Regions from separate parts of the Bacillus sp. L381 genome, predicted to be linked through region 2. Evidence: a T-box and tRNA genes for the amino acid it is inferred to sense, from the RefSeq annotation. Region 2 holds a T-box; the other holds one or more tRNA genes.
The links. A T-box is a leader RNA that pairs with one kind of tRNA and senses whether it is charged. The one in region 2 lies ahead of tyrS (tyrosine--tRNA ligase), so its partner is inferred to be a tRNA-Tyr.

Region 1 (10,694 bases), 430 kb from region 2:
GGGTCAAACTTTCCGACTATATTTTACATTTTAAGTTTACCGTAAATTATTTATCCCTACTCCACAGTCACACTCTTCGCAAGGTTGCGCGGTTTATCAACGTCACAGCCTCGGTGCAGCGCGGCGTAGTAAGCGATCAGCTGCAATGGCACAACAGATACCAGCGGAGCAAGCGCAGGGTTGACTTCCGGCAGGATGAATCTGTCGTCTGCGTCTTCTAAGCCTTTCAGCGAGATGATGCAAGTGTTGGCGCCGCGTGCTGCGACTTCCTTCACGTTTCCGCGGATGCTCAGGTTGACGTGTTCTTGTGTCGCCAGCGCAAAGACCGGTGTTCCTTCTTCAATCAGAGCGATTGTTCCGTGCTTCAGCTCGCCGCCGGCGAAACCTTCCGCCTGGATGTAAGAAATCTCTTTCAGCTTCAGGGCCCCTTCGACACATACGAAGTAGTCAAGGCCGCGGCCGATGAAGAAAGCGTTTCTTGAAACAGTCAGATATTCACGCGCGATCATTTCCATTTCGTCCTTCTGATCGCAGAGGGCTTCCATGGCGTTTGCCGCGATACCCAATTCTTTGACTAAATCAAAGCCGATATCCACGCCATTGCGTTCTGCTGCAACGGACGCAAGGATCGCAAGCACGGCAATCTGAGCCGTATACGCTTTTGTTGATGCAACGGCGATCTCAGGGCCTGCGTGCAGGAGCAATGTGTAATCCGCTTCACGGGAAAGCGTGGATCCCGGAACGTTTGTAATTGTCAGCGCTTTGTGACCCAGCGCTTTGACTTGAACAAGCACGGCGCGGCTGTCCGCTGTTTCTCCGCTTTGAGAAAGGAAGATAAAGAGCGGCTTCTTAGACAGAAGCGGCATGTTGTAAGAGAATTCACTCGCTACATGCACTTCAACCGGGACGTTTGCCCACATTTCAATATATTGTTTCCCGACAAGACCGGCATGGTAGCTCGTTCCGCAAGCCACGATATAAATGCGGTCCGCTTCCGCCACGGCGTCAGCGACATCGCCGGCCACAGCCAGTCTGCCGTTTTCGTCCTGATACGTTTGGATGATTTTGCGCATAACAAGCGGCTGCTCATCCGTTTCTTTTAACATGTAGTGAGGGTATGTGCCTTTTTCGATATCACTGGCGTCAAGCTCAGCGATATAAGACGCACGTGTCATGACTTCACCGTCAAGGTTTTTAATCACGGCTTCGTCTTTTGTCACGATCACCATTTCTTTGTCCAAAAGCTCAACGTATTCATTCGTTACTTGAAGCATAGCCATCGCGTCAGATGCCACGACGTTAAAAGTATCTCCAAGGCCGATTAACAGAGGGCTTTTGTTTTTTGCAACGTAGATGGTGTCTGTATTTTCGCCGTCAAATAATGCAATTGCGTAAGAGCCTTTTAACAGAGTCAGTGTTTTGCGGAACGCTTCTTCTGTACTAAGTCCTCCCGCCACAAATTGCTCAATCATTTGAACGACTACTTCAGTGTCCGTGTCGCTTTTCAGTTCAACGTTTTCAAGGTATTCACGCTTCAGCTGAACATAGTTCTCGATCACACCGTTATGAACAAGTGTAAACCGGCCGAGTGCGCTTTGATGCGGGTGAGCGTTCAGGAAGCTTGGTTCGCCGTGAGTCGCCCAGCGTGTATGGCCGATTCCCGCTTGAGATTCAACCGTTTGATCCACCACTTCACGAAGGTCGGCGATGCGGCCTTTTTCTTTGTACACATGCACGCCCTGCTCATTCGCCACAGCGATACCGGCAGAGTCATAACCGCGGTACTCAAGCTTCTCTAATCCTTTTAACAAAATCTCTTTCGCATCAAGATGACCGATATAACCTACAATTCCACACATTTTTTCTTCCTCCTAAAGGTGTAAAAGGAGACGAAGAAAGTCAGATTACAAGGGGACTTTCAATCGTCCCCTCCCACATGTTTTTTTGGAAGATCATGTGATTTCCCTTTGTTCGGAGAGTCGCCCCTCCGGTTTGAAGAAATCCTTACGGCTGTGATCTAAATGAATCAGCCGGGAGGCATCCGCCGAAAATTCGATAACCTCCATCCTCGTCAACTAAGCCGTTTTTCGGGCGCTTAGTTCGGGCGCTATAATTATGAAAGATGCAAACAATGCCGCCTTTCCTATAAATGAAAAACAAAGGCTGAACAAGCTTGATTTTACAACATGTGCCAAGGACGGTCAATTATTTTTTTGCCGCCCCGGCATCATGTTACTATCATTTTATGCTGATCGCACTTGTCTTGTTCGCTCTCTGTTTATAAACTTCGCTATTCCGCTCCCATTTCTGTCCGCACGACATCCACGATTTTTGTGACATATTCGTCACAAAGCTCTTTTGTTCTCGCTTCCGCCATTACGCGGACGAGCGGCTCGGTGCCTGACGGGCGCACTAAAATCCGGCCGTCTCCGTTCATTTCTTTTTCCACTTCAGAAATAACAGCCTTTACCTTAGCGTTTTCTTCCACCTTATATTTATCCGTCACTTTCACGTTTACTAAAAGCTGCGGGAATTTTTTCATTTCACCAGCAAGCTCTGAAAGGGTTTTCCCCGACGCCTTCAGCGTATTCACAAGCATGATCGCCGACAAGAGCCCGTCACCGGTAGTGTTGTAATCAAGGAAAATAAGGTGCCCTGACTGCTCGCCGCCGACATTATAGCCGTCTTTTTTCATCGCTTCTACGACATAGCGGTCACCGACTGCCGTTTGAATGCTTTTGATTTCTTCTTTTTCAAGCGCTTTGTAGAAACCGAGGTTGCTCATCACGGTTGATACGACTGTATCATCCTTCAGACGGCCTTCTGATTTCAAATACTTCGCGCATATGTACATGATCTGATCGCCGTCCACGATGTTTCCTTTTTCATCAACGGCAATGAGGCGGTCGCCGTCTCCGTCAAACGCAAGACCGATATCGGCATTTTTTTCTTTGACGAAAGCACTCAGCGCTTCCGGGTGTGTAGAACCGACGCCGTCATTAATATTTAAGCCGTTCGGAGACGTTCCCATTGTAGACACATCAGCATCAAGATCGGCAAAAAGGTGTGTCGCAATGGAAGATGTCGCACCATGGGCGCAGTCAAGCGCTACATGAATACCCGTGAAATCCTCATCCGCCGTCTGCTTTAAAAATTGCAGATACTTTTGAACGCCTTCAAAATAATCGTTCACAAGCCCGAGGTCCGCGCCTGTCGGTCTCGGAAGTTTATCCTCCGGTTCATCCATGAGACGTTCAATCTCGGCCTCCTGCTCGTCAGAAAGCTTAAAGCCGTCTCCTCCGAAAAATTTAATGCCGTTATCCTGCACGGGATTGTGAGAAGCGGAAATCATGACGCCCGCCTCAGCATCCATCGCTTTCGTTAAATAGGATACCCCCGGCGTAGAAATAACGCCGAGACGCATCACTTCAGCTCCGATCGATAAAAGTCCGGCGACAAGGGCTCCCTCCAGCATATGCCCGGAGATACGTGTATCGCGGCCGATCAGCACTTTCGGGCGCTGTTTATCTTTGGTCAGGACATAACCGCCAAAACGCCCCACTTTAAAGGCCAGCTCTGGCGTAAGCTCGCTGTTGGCAACACCTCTTACACCATCTGTTCCAAAATACTTGCCCATTTTGTATCGCTCCTTTTTCATTCTGTTGAAGATGAATCAGCACTTGATCCGTCTTCATCCTGGTCTTGATTTTGATCCTGGTTTTGACTTTTATTCTGATCGCTGTCAGTGTCTTCCTGGTTCTTGTTCTTGTCTTTGTCTGCGTCTCCGCTTGTGCCGTCTTTATTGCCGGAATCAGCGGAGCCGCCGTCATTTTTATTTGAACTTGTGTTTTTCTTAGAAGTCAGCCTGATCTTAACCGTGTCTTTTGACAAGGACCATGTGACATTTTGCGGCCCGTTTACTTCAAGCTTTACAGAATGCTCTCCGTCATCTAAGCCCGAGACATTGGCATACAGCTCAATGTCCGACTTTTTCAGCGCCTTAATGTTAGCCGGAGAGCCTTTGGCCGTAATATTGATCGCCCGCGATTCAGGGTCGAGAAACTCAATCCGCTGCGAGCCTCCAAGTCCGACCGTCTTAATTGGGACATTGCTAAAATCCTTTTTGTCTTCACTGTCCACCTTAACATGAAGGGTAATTTTCCCCGGTGACACCTTTGTGACACCCTTAGGAAGCGGGATGTCGGCATCGACATCCGTATCTTTATCAATTTTGTCTAAATCAAGAGATACACCGTCGATAAATTCAAGTGAATCCAGCACATCCTGCGGGCCGTAAACCGTCACCTCACTCGGATTCGAGTCAATGCTCGCAACGCTCACCCCGTCAGGAAGACTTCCCTTCCTTTCAATTTTGAAAGGGAGCTTTTTGCTCGGACTGGCCACGGGAACCGTCACTTTAATGACTGACGGTTCAACATCAACAGGAAGTGCGTTGCCGTCTTTGTCATAGACGGTCACCTTCACTTCCTTATCAATGGTCTCATTTGCATTTTCAAGGTTCACGGATGCTTTGACAAGCGAAATGTTGTCAATCACGTTTTTCGAACCCGTAATCTGTACGTTTTTCGGGCTGATAATCGGCTGCTGGGGCGTATATCCCTTTTTCATTTTGCTTTTATTGTAGTATTCAACTTCAACGGGAAAACTTTCAGCCGTTTTTTCCTGAATCGTAACCGTCGTGACTGACGGGTTAATGGATATCGTCAGTCCGTCCGACACATTTTTCGCCTTCAATTCGACCTTATGGGTCCCGGTCTTCAGCTTATTCATATCAGCGTATATCTCAAAATTCTTCGTCTGTCTCGCCTTTTTCACCGCGCTTGTCGAGCCTTTAATCGTGACATTTACGGTCTGGGGCACGCCGGTGACTACGTAATTCGCTTCATCATAGTATGCTTTTACAGGAATATCAGTAAGCGTAGCCTCGTCAGTCGTTGATGTCGGAAAAAAAGATTCCCCCGGCTTTTTCGGAGTCGGCGCCTGGTTGTTGTTAACCGCAACATAAAGCAGGAGCGCAAAGAGCAATGCAATGATCTTTACAGCCCAGCGGTTGTTTAAGAATTTATCCATTTTTCTTGCCCCTCCAGTACCAGCGGTTAGAAGAAGTATCTCTGGCGTTTTTCTTAAACTCTGCTTCAAGCATTTCTTTCAGTGCTTCTTCCGTCAATTCTCTGTGAAGGTCTCCGTTTTTGGCCACACTGATGGCGCCCGTCTCTTCGGATACGATAATGGTTAAGCTGTCCGTCACTTCACTGATGCCGACAGCCGCTCTGTGCCGCGTCCCCAGCTCCTTTGAAATAAACGGGCTTTCAGAAAGCGGCAGATAACAGGCAGCGGCCGCAATCTCGTTATTTTTCATTATGACCGCTCCATCGTGCAGCGGCGTATTCGGAATGAAGATATTAATCAAAAGCTCCGAGCTGACCTGCGCATTAAGCGGGATGCCCGTCTCAATATAATCGCCCATTCCCGTGTCGCGCTCAATGGCGATGAGAGCGCCGATTCGGCGTTTCGCCATGTAGCTGATCGATTTTGTAATCGCTTCAATTGTCTTATGCTGCGCTTCCTCCACGGGGGTGCCGCTCCTTGAAAAGAACCGGCCCCGTCCGAGCTGTTCAAGCGCCCGCCTCAGCTCAGGCTGGAATATAATGATAATCGCTAAAAATCCCCATGTTATCGCTTGGTCCATCAGCCATTGAAGCGTGCTGAGTCCCAAATATGAACTGGCCATCCGGACCAATACGATGACGACGATTCCTTTTAAAAGCTGAACCGCCTTCGTTCCGCGTATGACCATGATTAATTTATATATCACATACCAAACAAGGAGAATATCAACGGCATTGCCGAGGTATTGCAAAAATGGGATGTCCTCAAAAGCCATTTCCTCGTCCTCCAGGAATTCAGTCATTTCGTTTTTTCACTATGAATTGTGCTGCATGAGCAATATGTACATCATATAGCGTGCTCATTATACCACATTTTGATTTCTCAAGTGAAATGAGCCAGCGCGGCAATCCATAAAAAAAGAGTAAAGCGATTATACGCTTTACTCATCTTCATTCGGGTCCAAAGCGCTCACAACGCCCTGACCCGCCGATTTCAGTTCGTACCAGACCCAGTCAAACAATTGGTTAATTTCTTCAATCTGCCCGGTGACTTGTCCGGCTGAGGCCATGTATTTTTCTCCGTTGACGACGGTCACATTGCCGTCGACCTTACCTTTAATGACCAGCTTGCCGTTTTTTACTGTAACATCGCCCTTTACGGTCTCGCCTTCAGGGACGGTGACCGTGTGATTCTGCACGACAAGGTTCGGCTGTTTGGACACACTGAAATTGTGGTCGTTATGCCAGCTGTTGAAAAAACCGCCGCCCATTAAAATCACAAAAACCGCTGCGGCTGCAATGATCGGATGAGTTTTGATCCATCGTTTAACAGAAGCGCGTTTTTTCTCTTTTGGAAGATTCGCCATAACTTTGGCAGTAAAATCAGCAGGGGCTGTGACATGCGATGTGCTTCGGACGAGCGCTACGGATTTCTCCATTTCATGAAAATGCCGTTTGCAATTCTCGCATGACCGCAAATGTTGTTTTAATACGTTTTCATCTTCAGGAAGGATATCTCCATCAAGATGCTTATGCATAAGCTGCACGATCTGTTCAGGACAGCTCATTTCATCACCCCACTTAAAGATCCCTCAATTGTTTTCTAAGAGCCTCTCTGCCTCTGTGAATCCTTGTCTTGACGGTGCCGACAGGGATATTCAGAATCTCCCCGATTTCAATTAAAGAGAGTTCGTCAATATACTTTAATACAATAACCGTTCTGTACTTGTCAGGCAGCTTTAAAATCTTTTTCTGAATTGTGTCCGACAGCTCCAACGACAATACGGCGTCTTCAGGGAGAACCCCGTCCGCGGCGATCTGCGAATACATCGTCAGCCCTTCTGCTCCCGCCACTTCTGCGTCCAGATAGTAATCAGGCTTTTTCTTGCGGATGCGGTCAATGGTCAGGTTGGTCGCAATTCTGTAAAGCCACGTTGAAAACTTTCTATTGATATCGAAACTGTCGATATTGACATACGCTCTGATAAAAGCCTCCTGCGCAATATCTTCCGCTTCGTGGACATTGCCGAGCATGCGGTAGCAAAGCTGGTAAATCTTATCTTTATAAAGGTCAACGATTTCTGCAAACGCATTTTGATCGCCTTTTTTGACTTGCTTAATTCTTTTTTTAATCAGGTTTTCCATGTTTTATCTTACCTCTGCCCTTCACCGGTCTGTATCTATACGTTGATTGTTTTAAAAGGTTTCATTTTTTTATTACATTTATTTTACCAAATTTCAGGCAGGGTGTAGATGGAAAATACAGAATATACTGCCTTAACAGCAGCTTAAAAATAGTATATCTAATGAACAATCAGAAACCGAACTGAAATGCCGATAAAAAAAGACACCTTATGCAAAAGGTGTCTGAGACTGGGCTAGCTGGATTCGAACCAACGCATGACGGAGTCAAAGTCCGTTGCCTTACCGCTTGGCTATAGCCCAAAAATGGTGGAGGGGGACGGATTCGAACCGCCGAACCCTGAGGGAGCGGATTTACAGTCCGCCGCGTTTAGCCACTTCGCTACCCCTCCGTATTTTTCAGAAAAACAGTGCCGGCCAGAGGACTTGAACCCCCAACCTACTGATTACAAGTCAGTTGCTCTACCAATTGAGCTAGGCCGGCAAATATGGTGGAGGATGACGGGCTCGAACCGCCGACCCTCTGCTTGTAAGGCAGATGCTCTCCCAGCTGAGCTAATCCTCCATATGACCCGTACGGGATTCGAACCCGTGTTACCGCCGTGAAAGGGCGGTGTCTTAACCGCTTGACCAACGGGCCGTTGTGTCCGCGTCGAGCTGACAAAAGTTATTATATACAGGTTGTACCCCTTTTGTAAAGAGAAAAATTATTTTTTTTATTTTCAAACTTTTTTACCCGTTTTTTAACTGAAAAACTCATCCCTTCTTTCTTATTTCATTTAAGATGGAGGTATCATAAATATGAAGGGAATGGACACAGATGATCTTAGTCAGCTCTTGTCTCGGCGGTATCGAATGCAGGTATAACGGCTCCCACGCCGCTTCGGAAAAAATCCGCAGACTCGTGGATGAAAAGAAAGCTGTTATGGTCTGCCCCGAACTTTTGGGCGGCTTCACCACTCCCCGCGAACCGGCGGAAATCATCGGCGGCACGGGCGAAGATGTGCTGAACGGAACGGCGAAAATCGTAACGGCATCTGGTGAAGACGTTACCGCTTTATATATGGCCGGCGCGGAAAAAACTCTGGCATACGCAAAAGAAATAGGCGCCGGCACGGTCATTCTTAAAGAAAACAGCCCATCCTGCGGAAGCAGCTTCATCTATGACGGCACTTTCTCAGGAAAAAAAATAATCGGGGACGGCATCACTTCCGCTCTTTTAAAACGGGCAGGCTGCCGTGTTTTATCAGAAGATGAACTGGATCAATTATAAAAAGGAGAGAAGATATCATGGATGTAACCCTGTCTTTTTATAAACCGGAGCATGCAGACGGGCTGAACGGGTTTGTACTCAGTGAAGAAGATAAAATGTTCTCCGCTCTCCCGAAAGATGTCCTGCCGCAGGCGCTTGTCATCCGGGATCGTTATCCGACAGTCATTTTAAAAGAAGACAGCCCCGTCGGTTTTTTTATTTTACATACCTCAAAAGAAACCATAACCCCGTATTCGAACAACGTATCTGCCATTTTGCTGAGCGCGCTGTCATTACATGCGCCGCAGCAGGGAAAAGGTTACGCCAAACAAGCGATGCTGCAGCTCCCCGCTTTTGTCGCAAATTATTTTCCTTGGTGTGATGAAATCGTGCTTGCAGTGAACCATCGCAATCATCGTGCACAGAACCTGTACCGGTCTTCCGGTTTTATTGATAAAGGGCGCCGCAGGATCGGCCCGATCGGCGAACAGCACATTTTGCATCATTTTTTGTGAAAGCGTTTGATTTTTCATCTCTTTCCTGCCGATTTTTCTTGAAACATATATTCAGAAGCCCATATACTTCAAGTAATAACGACTTGGGAGGGTACATTCATGACAGACCGGCTTAACATTCACAGATTGACCACAGAAACAAGAAATCCAGAGACCGCTTCAATCCATCAAGCAGACACGATAGAAATCCTCCGCATCATTAACCGAGAGGATTTCAAAGTGGCGGACGCCGTTCAGCAGGTGCTGCCTGATATTGAAATTGCCGTTCAATTCGCCCATCAGTCATTGCGGCGAAACGGCAGGCTGATTTATGCGGGAGCGGGCACAAGCGGCAGACTTGGTGTACTGGATGCGGTTGAATGCCCGCCTACATACAGCGTAAGTCCCGACACCGTCATCGGATTGATGGCCGGAGGGGCAGACGCCTTTTTGCAAGCGGCTGAAGGAATCGAAGACAGCGAGGAAACCGGCGCTCTTGACCTCAAGACAATCGGGCTTACCGAAGACGATACCGTGATCGCTATCGCAGCAAGCGGGCGCACTCCGTATGCGGCCGGTGCGCTGAAATATGCAAAAACAATCGGCGCCAAAACCGTCGCGCTCACATGCAATAAGCACTCGCTGATCAGCACGTATGCCGATCACAGCATCGAAGTTGTCGTCGGCCCCGAAGTGATTACAGGGTCAACACGAATGAAAGCGGCGACGGCACATAAAATGATTCTGAACATGATTTCCACCGCCGTGATGATTAAAAGCGGCAAAGTATACGAAAATTTAATGGTGGACGTTCATGTCAGCAATGAAAAATTGAAAGAACGGGCAATCGGCATCATCCAAAGCATCACGGGCGTCCCGTACGACAAGGCAAGGGAAACGCTTGAGGCCTCAGGCAGCCATGTCAAAACGGCGATCGTCATGCTGAAGACGAATTCGGACGAAACACATGCGAAAGCACTGCTCAAAGAAGCAGAAGGCTTCATTGACAAAGCCATTGAACAGCATATTTCAAGAGAAAAAAACCGCTGATCATTCCTTGGTCAGAATGCCCCAGTCAATAATTATAAAGTGCTTTACGAGCCCGCGCCGTTTTCATGATCGGCGCAGGGGCTTTTAGGATGCGTTTCAAGCAAAGCTCCGCGGGAAAATTGTACTGAAAGAGGAGGGTTTCCATGAGCAAAGAGGCATTTTATCATGCGCTGGCCAAAGATATTCTGGACAATTGCGGCGGTTCATCCAATATTTCAGGCTTTACCCACTGTATGACACGCTTAAGAATCACGCCTTTCGATCAGGACAAAACGGATATTGAAGCGCTGAAACGGCTTGACGGAGTAATAGGCGTCGTCGAAGCCGAAACCCTGCAGATCATTCTCGGCACGGGTGTCGTCAATCATGTCGCCGACGCTTTCGCAAACCTTATGTCACCCGGAAAAAACATTGATTTAAAAAAAGCCGCCTCACGAAAAAAAGCTGATCTCAACAGAAAAAACACAACACCCATCACCCTGTTTCTCAGAAAGCTATCAAGCATCTTCATTCCTCTTATTCCCGCACTCATTGCATCAGGTTTAATCACCGGCATTACGAAAGCTGTCATTCAGGCCGGCTGGCTCCCGAAAGAATCCCAAATCGCGCTTATATTAACGGTTATCG
Region 2 (10,694 bases):
TACACATGTCGCCGGGATCATTGCGGCCAAGCATGACGGATACGGCATTGACGGCATCGCGCCGGATGTCCGGTTATATGCGGTTAAAGCTTTGGATCGAAAAGGTGCGGGAGATCTTAAAAGCCTTCTTAAAGCGATCGACTGGTCAATCGCCAATAAAATGGACATCATCAATATGAGCCTCGGAACAAACGCAGACAGCAAAATTCTTCACGACGCCGTCGACAAAGCTTACAAAAAAGGAATCGTGATCGTAGCCGCCGCAGGAAATGACGGCAATAAAAAACCCGTCAATTATCCGGGCGCCTACAGCAGCGTAACGGCAGTCTCAGCGTCAACCGAAAAAAACGGACTTGCGGCGTTTTCCACGACCGGAAAAGAAATTGAATTTGCCGCACCCGGCACCAATATAACAAGCACTTACCTGAATCAAATGTATGCAACGGCGGACGGGACATCTCAAGCCGCTCCGCACGTCACCGGCATGTTCGCACTGCTCAAGCAGAAATATCCGGAGGAAACAAATACGCAGCTCCGGCAGCAGATGCGGCAAAACGTCAAAGACCTAGGCGCTCCCGGACGTGACAGCCGATTCGGTTACGGGCTGGTGCAATATTATACGAACCAAAAAAGTTTTGCCGAACAGGCCGTCATAAAAGCGGAAAAAACGAAAAAGCAGGCAGATATCAATCAAGCAAAAACGTCGGTCAGCAAGCTTCCCAAGTCAAAGGGAAAAACCGCACTTGAGGCGCGAATCAATAAAGTTCAAGCCGCAAGAAATGTGACGGATGCAAGAGACAAAGTCCGGACTGCCGAAAAACAAAAGAAAAAAACCGCCGTCAATGCCGCCCAAAGCGCCATCCGCAAATTAGCGGCCGGCTCAGAGAAAAAAGGGCTGCAAAAGCGGCTGGATGCTGTCAACTCAGGCCTTTTGAAAACAGCCGAAGCCAGCGTCAAGCAGGCGGAAAAAAAGACCTCTGAGGCCAACGCCGCCAAAGCCAAAAAAGCAGTCAGCGAGCTCCAGCCGGGAAAAGAAAAAACCGCCCTGGAAAAACGGCTTGAGCGGATAAAAGATAAAATCAACCGGAAACAAGCAAGAGACAAAGTGAAAACGGCCGAAAAAACCAAAACGAAAAAGGCAAAATCAGCGGCACAAACGGCGGTCAGCCGGCTGAAGCCGTCTGCCGAAAAGACCAGTCTGCAAAAACGTGTGCGCGCGATCCGGGTAAAACATTAAAAAACGCTTATGAGCCGGATAACGGCTTCACAAGCGTTTTCATCACACCTGCCTATTGGTTCATAGCCGGGCGGTCGATCGTGTTCCATTTCGTAAAGGACATATATCGGAAATAATGATCACGGTACGGGTGCGCGGTACCTGTATTCCAAGGCTTGTCTCCTCCGCAGAAATGGACGATGGCCGGCTCGGCACGTGTTTCTCTGTATCGTATACGGTCAATCAGTTCAGGAGGCGTTTTCTCATTCATGATAATATGCGTCTGCGCATTCCAGCGCGGATGCAGTTCATGCCATTGATCATATAAGATCGCGTTAAGCGCGTCCTGATCATGAAATACGAGAAAATCCTCCGAACTGTTTTCATTGATAAAATCAATCACCTTTTCGGAAATATTTTGTTTTCTCCAAGGTTCGAAATCTATAATCATAATGCCGGAATTAAAATACTTGGCAGTATCGCTGATATTCATTTTTTTCAGTCTGTCATGCTGTCCGGCATCCTCTACCGCCGCAACAATTGCCGGGGAAATATTCAAATCCCATAGAGCTGAAATATCTTCCATCACAATCGCGTCGCAATCAATGTAGATCATCCGCTTCACAGACTCATCCTTAATTAAATCAGGGATGGAAATGCGGTAATAAGCCGCTTTAGTAATGTGGCTGCTTTCGACGGCATGCTTGTATTGATCAGCATCCACTTCTAAAAATTCAAGCGGCGCTCCGAATGACATCGCGGTCTGTTCAAGCTTGTCCTTGTTTTCGGCAGTAATTCCGCCGTCGATTACATATAATTTCGCATCCCTTGTTTTGTCCATATTCATCAATAAAGAAGCGAACATCCCACCCAAATGACGAGCATAATGATCATCAGCACATGATACGATATGCATTGTTTCATTTTTTCCCACTGATATTCATCTCCCTTTTTGTTGTACAAATGTCTTTCCCTTTTTGAAAAAAGTAAACCTTGATCCCACACATTTTTTGCGCGGGAATGTGCTGTTTGCGATTTGATATCTTTTGCATTCTCTGTTAAAATTCATTTCATAGCTAATGATTCTGACAATAATAAGGAGCATGACGCCATTGACGAATCGCAACGATGCCGGATCAGACAATAAGAAGCCGAACAGGCCTTTTTCCGATCTATCCGGCCGAAACAAAGAGGCGGCCTATATTGCCGCTGCACTCTATCGGTCCGCCCAGCAGCTCCGTGTAAAAATGGAGAAAGAGGTGCTGTCGGCACACAAATTATCATGGACGGCGTTTTCCATCCTGTATGACCTTTGTGAATGGGAAACGCTTGATACAAGAAGGATAGCCGCTCTATCCGGAATTACCGCGGCGACGGCGAGCAATGTCTTGAACACTTTGGAGAAGAAGGGCTTATGCAGCAGACAAACGAACAAAAGAGACCGCAGGCTTGTATTCGTCAGTATTACCGATGAGGGCAGAAAGGTTATTGAAGATCTTTACCCCGACTTTCATCAGGGGGAAATTGAACTGACGGCCTGTCTGGATAAACAGGAACAAAAAACGCTGTCCGCCCTGCTGCAAAAAATCGCTGACAATTTCATAACATAGCAGCTATGACGGGAATCAGTAACGGATTGTCTCCCTGTTTCAGAGAGCCGGCGGATGGTGCAAGCCGGCACAAAGACAAACGTGAATTACCTCCCTGAGCTTTCTTTGTGAACTTCAGTAGCAAAGAACGGGAAACCGTTATTCGAATGAGCGGAAGACGTCGTCTTCAATCAGGGTGGTACCGCGTGCATACAGCCACGTCCCTTTTGGGATGCGGCTTTTTTGTTTGGCTAAAAAAAGGAGGATGTAAAAGATGGAATCAATCACTTTAACGAATGATCAGGAAAAAGAAGTGCAAAGGCAGCTGGATTTGTACATGACCGGCGCCGCGGACGTCATACCGCCTGAAGAATTGAGAAATAAAATCGCCAAATCAGTGGCATCCGGCAAGCCGCTGAACATTAAACTCGGCCTTGATCCGTCCGCACCCGACGTCCACTTGGGACATACCGTCGTGTTAAACAAACTCCGCCAATTTCAAGAAAACGGCCATATCATACAGCTTGTTATCGGGGACTTCACCGGAAAAATCGGTGATCCGACGGGGAAGTCGCAAGCCAGAAAACAGCTGACTGATGAAGAAGTCCAGCACAATGCCAAAACCTACTTTGAACAGTTTGGCAAGGTGCTGGATCAAGACAAAGTTGAACTTCACTGCAACTCAAAATGGCTGAAGACATTGAATCTGGAAGATGTGATTGAATTAGCGGGGAAAATTACTGTCGCCCGTCTGATGGAGCGCGATGACTTTGAGGAGCGCATCGCCATGCAAAAACCGATCTCACTTCACGAATTCTTTTACCCGCTGATGCAGGGTTACGATTCTGTCGTTCTCGAAAGCGATATTGAACTCGGCGGTACGGATCAGCATTTTAACGTGCTGATGGGCCGCCATTTCCAAGAACGCTACAAAAAAGAAAAGCAGGTCGTCATCCTCATGCCGCTTTTGGAGGGTCTTGACGGCGTTGAAAAAATGTCTAAATCAAAAAACAACTACATCGGTATTGACGAGCATCCGAACGACATGTACGGCAAAACGATGTCACTGCCGGACAGCCTGATGAAAACATATATTCATTTAGCGACAGACTTAGAGCCTGCGGAGAAAAAACAGATGGAGAAGGATTTGGAATCAGGAAAGCTTCATCCGAGAGATGCCAAAATGATCTTAGCGGGTATAATCGTCAGAATGTACCACGGCAGGAAAGCGGCGGATGCGGCAGAACGGCATTTCAAACGTGTCTTCCAGCAAAACAGCCTGCCTGAAGATATGAAAACCGTCATATGGGATGGAGAAAAGACCGTGCCCCTTATTGAGCTGCTCGTCACGATTGGCCTCTTTTCTTCAAAAAGCGAAGCACGCCGTATGATTCAAAACGGCGGAATCAAAGTGAACGGGGAGAAAACGGATGCCCTTCATACCGTCATTACCGCAGAAGACGGCATGACGATTCAGGTGGGCAAGCGAAAATTTGTACAGCTGCGCGTAAACGGATAAATAAACAGCCGGACTGCACATAAAAGCGGTCCGGCTGTTTGTGATGCTAATCGACTTCTTTCTTAATCCCAAGCATTTTTTCGTCTAAATAATGGGCGATTTCCGCCGCTTCCTTCAGCTCGTCGGTCAGATGCTTCGGGACTTCGTTATTCAATTTATAATAAATTTTATGCTCAAGACTCGCCCAAAAATCCATGGCGATGGTGCGGATTTGGATTTCCGCCTTCACATATTCCACACGATTCGTCAAATAGACGGGAATTTCAATAATCAAATGCAGGCTGCGGTAGCCGTTCGGCTTTGGATGTTTGATATAATCCTTCACCTTCACGATTTTCAGGTCCTTATGCTGCTTCAAAACCTCAGCGACATTATAAATATCGGAAATAAAGGAACAGATAATCCTGACACCCGCGATATCATGAATATGCTCTTTCATTTCCTGCGTCGTCACATCGCAGCCTTTGCGCATCAGTTTGTTGACGATGCTCTCAAAACTTTTTACGCGTGATTTTGTATGCTCGATCGGGTTATGCCCGTGAATCAGATTATATTCCTGGCTGATGATAGAAAACTTCGTATCCAGCTCATCTAAAGCAAATTTATAAACTAATAATTCATTTTTCCAATCTTCCATAACTGTTTTTAAATCATCCATATGGGCTGTTGATAAGTCCATTTTTTTCATCTCCTTGCTTTGCTGTCCACGTATTAGACGGGTCGGTTTGCAGTGAGGTTCTTTACAAAATCGTGAAGATTATTTCATAAAAAAAGCAAATGCCGGTTATGACATTTGCTTTTTTATTTGATCAGCGGAAATAACTGATCAGGAGTCCGATTGAAAGCAGGAATCCGAAGAATGTATTGGTTTGCGCCGTTGATTTCATTGCAATAATCATGTTCATCGGCATTTCGTTTTTCACAAAGCCTTTCACGGCCTGAATCGGTTTCGGCACGCTCAAAAAGACCAGGAACAGCCACGGACTTGTGTACCCCATGATGACAAGACCGACAATCCAGATGTAAGCGATGGCAAAGGATGCGGCCAGTATTATGACGGCTCCTCTATGCCCCATCAAAATCGCCAGCGTTTTACGTCCGCCCTTTTTATCTTCTTCAATATCACGGATATTGTTGGACAGGTTAATCGCCCCGACCAAGATGGCGATCGGAATGGAAATCAAAATGCTCTGTTCATTTACTTCGCCTGTCTGAATAAAGAAAGAAATAAGGACAAATACAGAACCCATGCAAATGCCGGAGAACAGTTCCCCGAACGGTGTATACGCAATCGGCAGCGGGCCGCCCGTATACAGGTAGCCGATCAGCATGCCGGCAAGGCCGATTGCCGCAAGCCACCAGCTGCTGCTCATGCAGATATAAACACCGAGCACGAGGGCAATCGCATAAGAGCCGAGCGCCAGCTGCAGTATTGTTTTCGGCTTCATGCCGTGGCGGACGATCGCTCCGCCGATACCGACGGAATCCTCCGTATCTAAACCGCGTTTAAAATCGTAATATTCATTGAATAAGTTCGTGGCGATCTGAATCCAAAGGCAGGAAAACAGCATGGCCAAAAACAGCAGGAAATCAACCTTTACGTAAAACATCGCCAATACGGTGCCGAGAAGTACGGGCACAAACGATGCCGTTAATGTATGAGGGCGGGTTAACTGCCACAAAATACGGCCCATGCTTTCTTTTTCAGGCGTCTTTTGGCTGCCTCCCATATTGTTTTGATTCATTTTCCTCTTCCTTTCTATTAAAAGGCTTTCACAGTCAGCCGATAACAGTAGTGTTGAATTGGGGTTTTCATGTTTTCTGCTACCTTATCTATCATAATAATTTCTTCCTCATTTCACAAGATGCGGCGCTTTATCAGCTTTCCTGCCGGAAACGGCTTTTCGCCCTTCTCCATTGGGATTCAGCACAACCAGACCAAGAAAAAGCCGGCAAATTTTTTTTACCTCAATTATATTTACGTAAGTTAAAAATCCCGCCTGCACAGCGCTTTTTTAGTATGATCTTTCGCGAATTTTTACATGCGTGTTTTCCAGCCTTTTGTTTCTCATTCATTTTTAAGGAAATTTTAAGCTTAGGATATTAGACATATTTTGAAACTTTTTGTTAATCTAATCGTCATATACTGGTGTAATTATTGAATACGCGGGAAGGAATTTAACATGATGCAAAAATTAAAACGTGCTTATGAAAATACATTGGTCAAATGGACGTTTCATACAGGCTTTTATTTTCTGATATTAGTATTGCTCTTTTGGATGTATGGTTTTCATACAGCAAATACCGGCACTTATATTTACAACGATTTCTAATCGGGGAGGATAACTATGAAACTACTTGATGCTATAAAAACATACGCAGACGCCAAGCCTCAGGCCGAAGCGTTTCGTTCCTTAGATCATTCCCTCACTTACGGGGAATTATGGGATTTGTCGGAGCGGGTCGCGTCCGGCATTCAAAAACATACGGCTGACGGTTCGAAAACGCCTGTTCTGGTTTACGGACATATGGAGCCGAATATGATCGTTTCTTTCTTAGGAAGCGTCAAAGCGGGCCGCCCTTACATCCCCGTCGATGTATCCATTCCGGCGGAGCGGATCGTCAAAATCATTGAAAGCTCAGGCGCAGAGCTGCTCATCAGCGTATCGGGCGATGCAGTCGATACGGGAAGCAATCTGATTAAAACTGTTACACCCGAAGAACTTGCAGCTGACGGAGATGCAGACCTCAGCCGCGAGAACTGGGTAAAAGAGCTGGACACTTTTTACATTATTTACACGTCCGGCAGCACAGGAAATCCGAAAGGCGTGCAAATATCAGCTGATAACCTGCAAAGCTTCACTGACTGGATCTGCAGGGATTTTCCTGTGGGCGAAGGCAAGACATTCTTAAACCAAGCTCCGTTTTCTTTTGATTTGTCTGTCATGGATATTTTCCCGTCGCTTCAAACGGGCGGTACGCTGCACTGCGTAACGAAAGACAAAATCAATAAGCCGAAAGTATTGTTCGAAGAGCTGGAGAAATCCAAACTGAACGTCTGGACATCGACGCCGTCTTTCGTCCAAATGTGTCTGATGGACCCCGGCTTTACGCAGGAGCTCCTGCCTGACACAGAAGTATTTATGTTTTGCGGAGAAGCCCTTCCGGCTGCCGTGGCGCAGGAACTGTTAAACCGTTTTCCGAAGGCCCGTGTATTCAATACATACGGCCCGACTGAAACAACGGTTGCCGTCACCTCCGTTGAGATTACGCAGCAGGTCATCGATGAAAATGAATCTCTGCCCGTCGGTTTTGCAAAACCCGATATGAATATCTTCATCATGGATGAAAACGGGAATAAGCTTCCGGACGGAGAAAAAGGGGAAATCATCATCGCCGGCCCGAGCGTGAGCAAAGGCTATCTCGGAGAGCCGTCTCTGACGGAAAAAGCGTTTTTCTCTGTTGACGGACAGTGGGCATATCATACGGGTGATGCCGGATATGTTCAAGAAGGTCAGATTTTCTGCCAAGGACGCCTTGATTTCCAGATTAAGCTTCACGGCTACCGCATGGAGCTTGAGGAAATCGAAGTCCATGTAAGGCAGTCTCAATATGTACGATCAGCGGTTGTCATCCCGTATCAGCCTAACGGAACTGTCGAATATCTAATTGCCGCCATCGTGCCTGAAAAACATGATTTTGAAAAAGAATTCCAGCTGACAAGCGCCATTAAGAAAGAGCTGGCCGCTTCGCTTCCGGCCTACATGATTCCGAGAAAATTCATTTATCAGGATCACATTCAAATGACTGCGAACGGAAAAATCGACCGTAAACGCATTGGCGAAGAGGTTCTTGTATGACGCCTTACAGCTCGTTTTTCTTCTTTATCCTACTTGGAATCCTTCTCTTGCCGACGATTATTTTAGGGCTGAACGGCAAGAGATTTCAAGGATACAACATGTTTATATCCATCATCGTACTGGCTTTGATTTTCTCGCATGATCTGCACGGCGTGATCGCATTATGTATCTTTACGCTGTGGCAGGTGCTTTTAATCAGGGGGTATCTCGCTTACAGACTGAAAGCCAACAGCGGCTTTGTCTTCAGTATGGCCGTGATCGCGTCCATTTTACCCCTGTTTTTATCTAAATTATGGCCGTTTTTCTTTCCGCCGGCGCCTCATCATCCGGTTCAAAACCTGATCAGTTTCTTAGGGATTTCTTATTTGACATTTAAAGGCGTCCAGTTGATCATGGAAACGAGAGACGGACTGATTAAAGAAAAAATGCCGCTTCACCGTCTTTTGTACTTTATTATGTTTTTCCCGACCATTTCTTCCGGTCCGATCGACAGATACCGCAGATTTGCCAAGGACGAACAGAAAGTATGGACAAAGGAAGAATACGCTGATTTATTGTATACCGGCATTCATAAAATTTTTATCGGTTTCTTGTACAAATTCATTATCGGATATGCGATTAACACGTACTTCATTATGAATCTGTCTCATATCACCCACAGCAAACTGTGGGGTAATGTGCTGTACATGTACGGATACAGCTTGTACCTGTTTTTTGATTTTGCGGGTTACACGATGTTTGCCGTCGGTGTCAGCTACATTATGGGTATCAAATCTCCGGAAAACTTTAATAAGCCGTTTATCAGCAAAAACATTAAAGACTTCTGGAACCGCTGGCACATGTCCTTATCCTTTTGGTTCAGAGACTACGTATTTATGCGCTTTGTATTCTGGATGACAAAGAAAAAATGGATAAAGAACCGGATGGCCGTCTCGAACATCGGGTATTTCCTGCTGTTCATGCTGATGGGCGTCTGGCATGGACTTGCCTTGCAATATATTGTGTACGGCCTGTACCACGCCGTGTTAATGACGGGGTATAACTTTTTTGAGAAGTGGAATAAGAAATACAAGTGGCTGCCTGCCAACCGTTTTACGGCCTTTTTAGCCATTGTCATCACATTCCATTTCGTATGTTTCGGATTTTATATTTTCTCAGGAAAACCATTTCATCATCACTAAAGGAGATTGAAAACACATGGAATTTAAACAAGAAGTATTGGACGTATTAGCTGAAGTTTGTCAGGAGGACGTTGTTAAAGAAAATCCTGATATTGAAATCTTTGAAGAAGGACTGCTTGATTCTTTCGGAACTGTAGAGCTGCTTGTTGCCATCGAAAACCGTTTCGGCATTACGGTGCCGATCACTGAATTTGACCGTGACGAATGGAATACGCCAAACAACATTGTAAACAAACTGACTGAGTTGAAGTAAATGAAAAAGCGTTTCTTTGGACCTATTATTTTAGCGTTTGTCCTGTTTGTCGGAGCTATCGCAGTTCCGGCTTCATGGCTTACGCGCTTCATACCTGAAAAACGTGTCGAAGAGTCGGCAGCGGCCCTGAACCCGAATATGTTCCAAGGGCTCTATCTGCAAAACAAAATGTTCGAAGACTCGAAGTATCTGCCGATTTTCGGTTCTTCCGAGCTTTCAAGACTGGATGAGTTTCATCCGTCCAACTATTTTCAAGTGAACAACCAAGGCTTTACGCCTTATCTTGTCGGAAAAGGCGGGGATCAATCCCTGATACATGCCGTGAACTTTGCGGCGCATTATCAGCAGCTGAAAGGCAAAAAGCTGGTATTCATTGTTTCTCCGCAATGGTTTATCAAAAAAGGTTCTGATGAACAGCACTTTGCACCGAATTTTTCATCACTCCAGGCATTGGATTTAGCATTTAATGACCAGATTGATCCCTCAGTCAAAAAGAACATGATGAAGCGCATGCTTCGTTTTAAAGTTGTTCAGCATGATGCTGTCCTTTCTGAACTGTACAAGGGAATGGTCAACGGACAATCATGGAAAGTGAAAGCGGTCATGCCGGCTGCCAAGGCTTATTATTCTCTGCTTGAGAAAAAAGATCTTTATTATTCAATGGGAGAAACCAAGGGCCCTGAGCGGACGATCTCTGAAAACCTGAAAGGGAAGTCTTGGTCAGAGCTGAAAACAGCCGCCTCTCAATTAGGAGAACAGAACTCCAAATCCAACCCTTTCTATATCGATGACGCTTCTTATAAAAAAATTAAGAAGAAGGTAAAGAGAGTAAAAGGAATCAACAAAGGCAGAACATACGCCAAATCAGTCGAATATAACGACTTTGAAGATATGCTGAGCATTCTGAAAGATGCCGGCGCTGATCCGATGTTTGTGGTTATTCCGGTCAACGGAAAATGGTATGACTACACCGGCTTCCCGAAAAAAGGCCGGACTGATTACTACAAGAAAGTCACAAAGCAAATTAAAGCGAAGGGCTTTCAGGTTGCCGACTTATCCGGGCACGAATATGATCC

Region 1: it encodes a tRNA-Tyr, which carries the amino acid that the T-box ahead of tyrS (tyrosine--tRNA ligase) is inferred to sense. The anticodon was not compared.

What each region holds. Positions count from the first base shown of each region.
Region 1 is NZ_CP127224.1:190,380-201,073, reverse strand. It holds gene glmS (glutamine--fructose-6-phosphate transaminase (isomerizing)) at 57-1,859, opposite strand; gene glmM (phosphoglucosamine mutase) at 2,291-3,637, opposite strand; gene cdaR (CdaA regulatory protein CdaR) at 3,655-5,091, opposite strand; gene cdaA (diadenylate cyclase CdaA) at 5,084-5,905, opposite strand; gene rsiW (anti-sigma-W factor RsiW) at 6,071-6,697, opposite strand; gene sigW (RNA polymerase sigma factor SigW) at 6,711-7,274, opposite strand; tRNA gene QRX25_RS01110 (tRNA-Gln) at 7,503-7,574, opposite strand; tRNA gene QRX25_RS01105 (tRNA-Tyr) at 7,579-7,663, opposite strand; tRNA gene QRX25_RS01100 (tRNA-Thr) at 7,683-7,755, opposite strand; tRNA gene QRX25_RS01095 (tRNA-Val) at 7,761-7,836, opposite strand; tRNA gene QRX25_RS01090 (tRNA-Glu) at 7,840-7,911, opposite strand; gene QRX25_RS01085 (2-thiouracil desulfurase family protein) at 8,092-8,544, shown strand; gene QRX25_RS01080 (GNAT family N-acetyltransferase) at 8,562-9,038, shown strand; gene murQ (N-acetylmuramic acid 6-phosphate etherase) at 9,138-10,067, shown strand; gene QRX25_RS01070 (PTS transporter subunit EIIC) at 10,211-10,694, shown strand, end outside.
Region 2 is NZ_CP127224.1:3,626,317-3,637,010, forward strand. It holds gene QRX25_RS18635 (S8 family peptidase) at 1-1,237, shown strand, start outside; gene QRX25_RS18640 (glycosyltransferase family 8 protein) at 1,290-2,150, opposite strand; gene QRX25_RS18645 (MarR family winged helix-turn-helix transcriptional regulator) at 2,329-2,826, shown strand; T-box leader at 2,823-3,034, shown strand; gene tyrS (tyrosine--tRNA ligase) at 3,080-4,324, shown strand; gene ywaC (GTP pyrophosphokinase YwaC) at 4,371-5,003, opposite strand; gene QRX25_RS18660 (1,4-dihydroxy-2-naphthoate polyprenyltransferase) at 5,134-6,069, opposite strand; gene QRX25_RS18665 (teichoic acid D-Ala incorporation-associated protein DltX) at 6,508-6,657, shown strand; gene dltA (D-alanine--poly(phosphoribitol) ligase subunit DltA) at 6,673-8,184, shown strand; gene dltB (D-alanyl-lipoteichoic acid biosynthesis protein DltB) at 8,181-9,365, shown strand; gene dltC (D-alanine--poly(phosphoribitol) ligase subunit 2) at 9,382-9,618, shown strand; gene dltD (D-alanyl-lipoteichoic acid biosynthesis protein DltD) at 9,619-10,694, shown strand, end outside.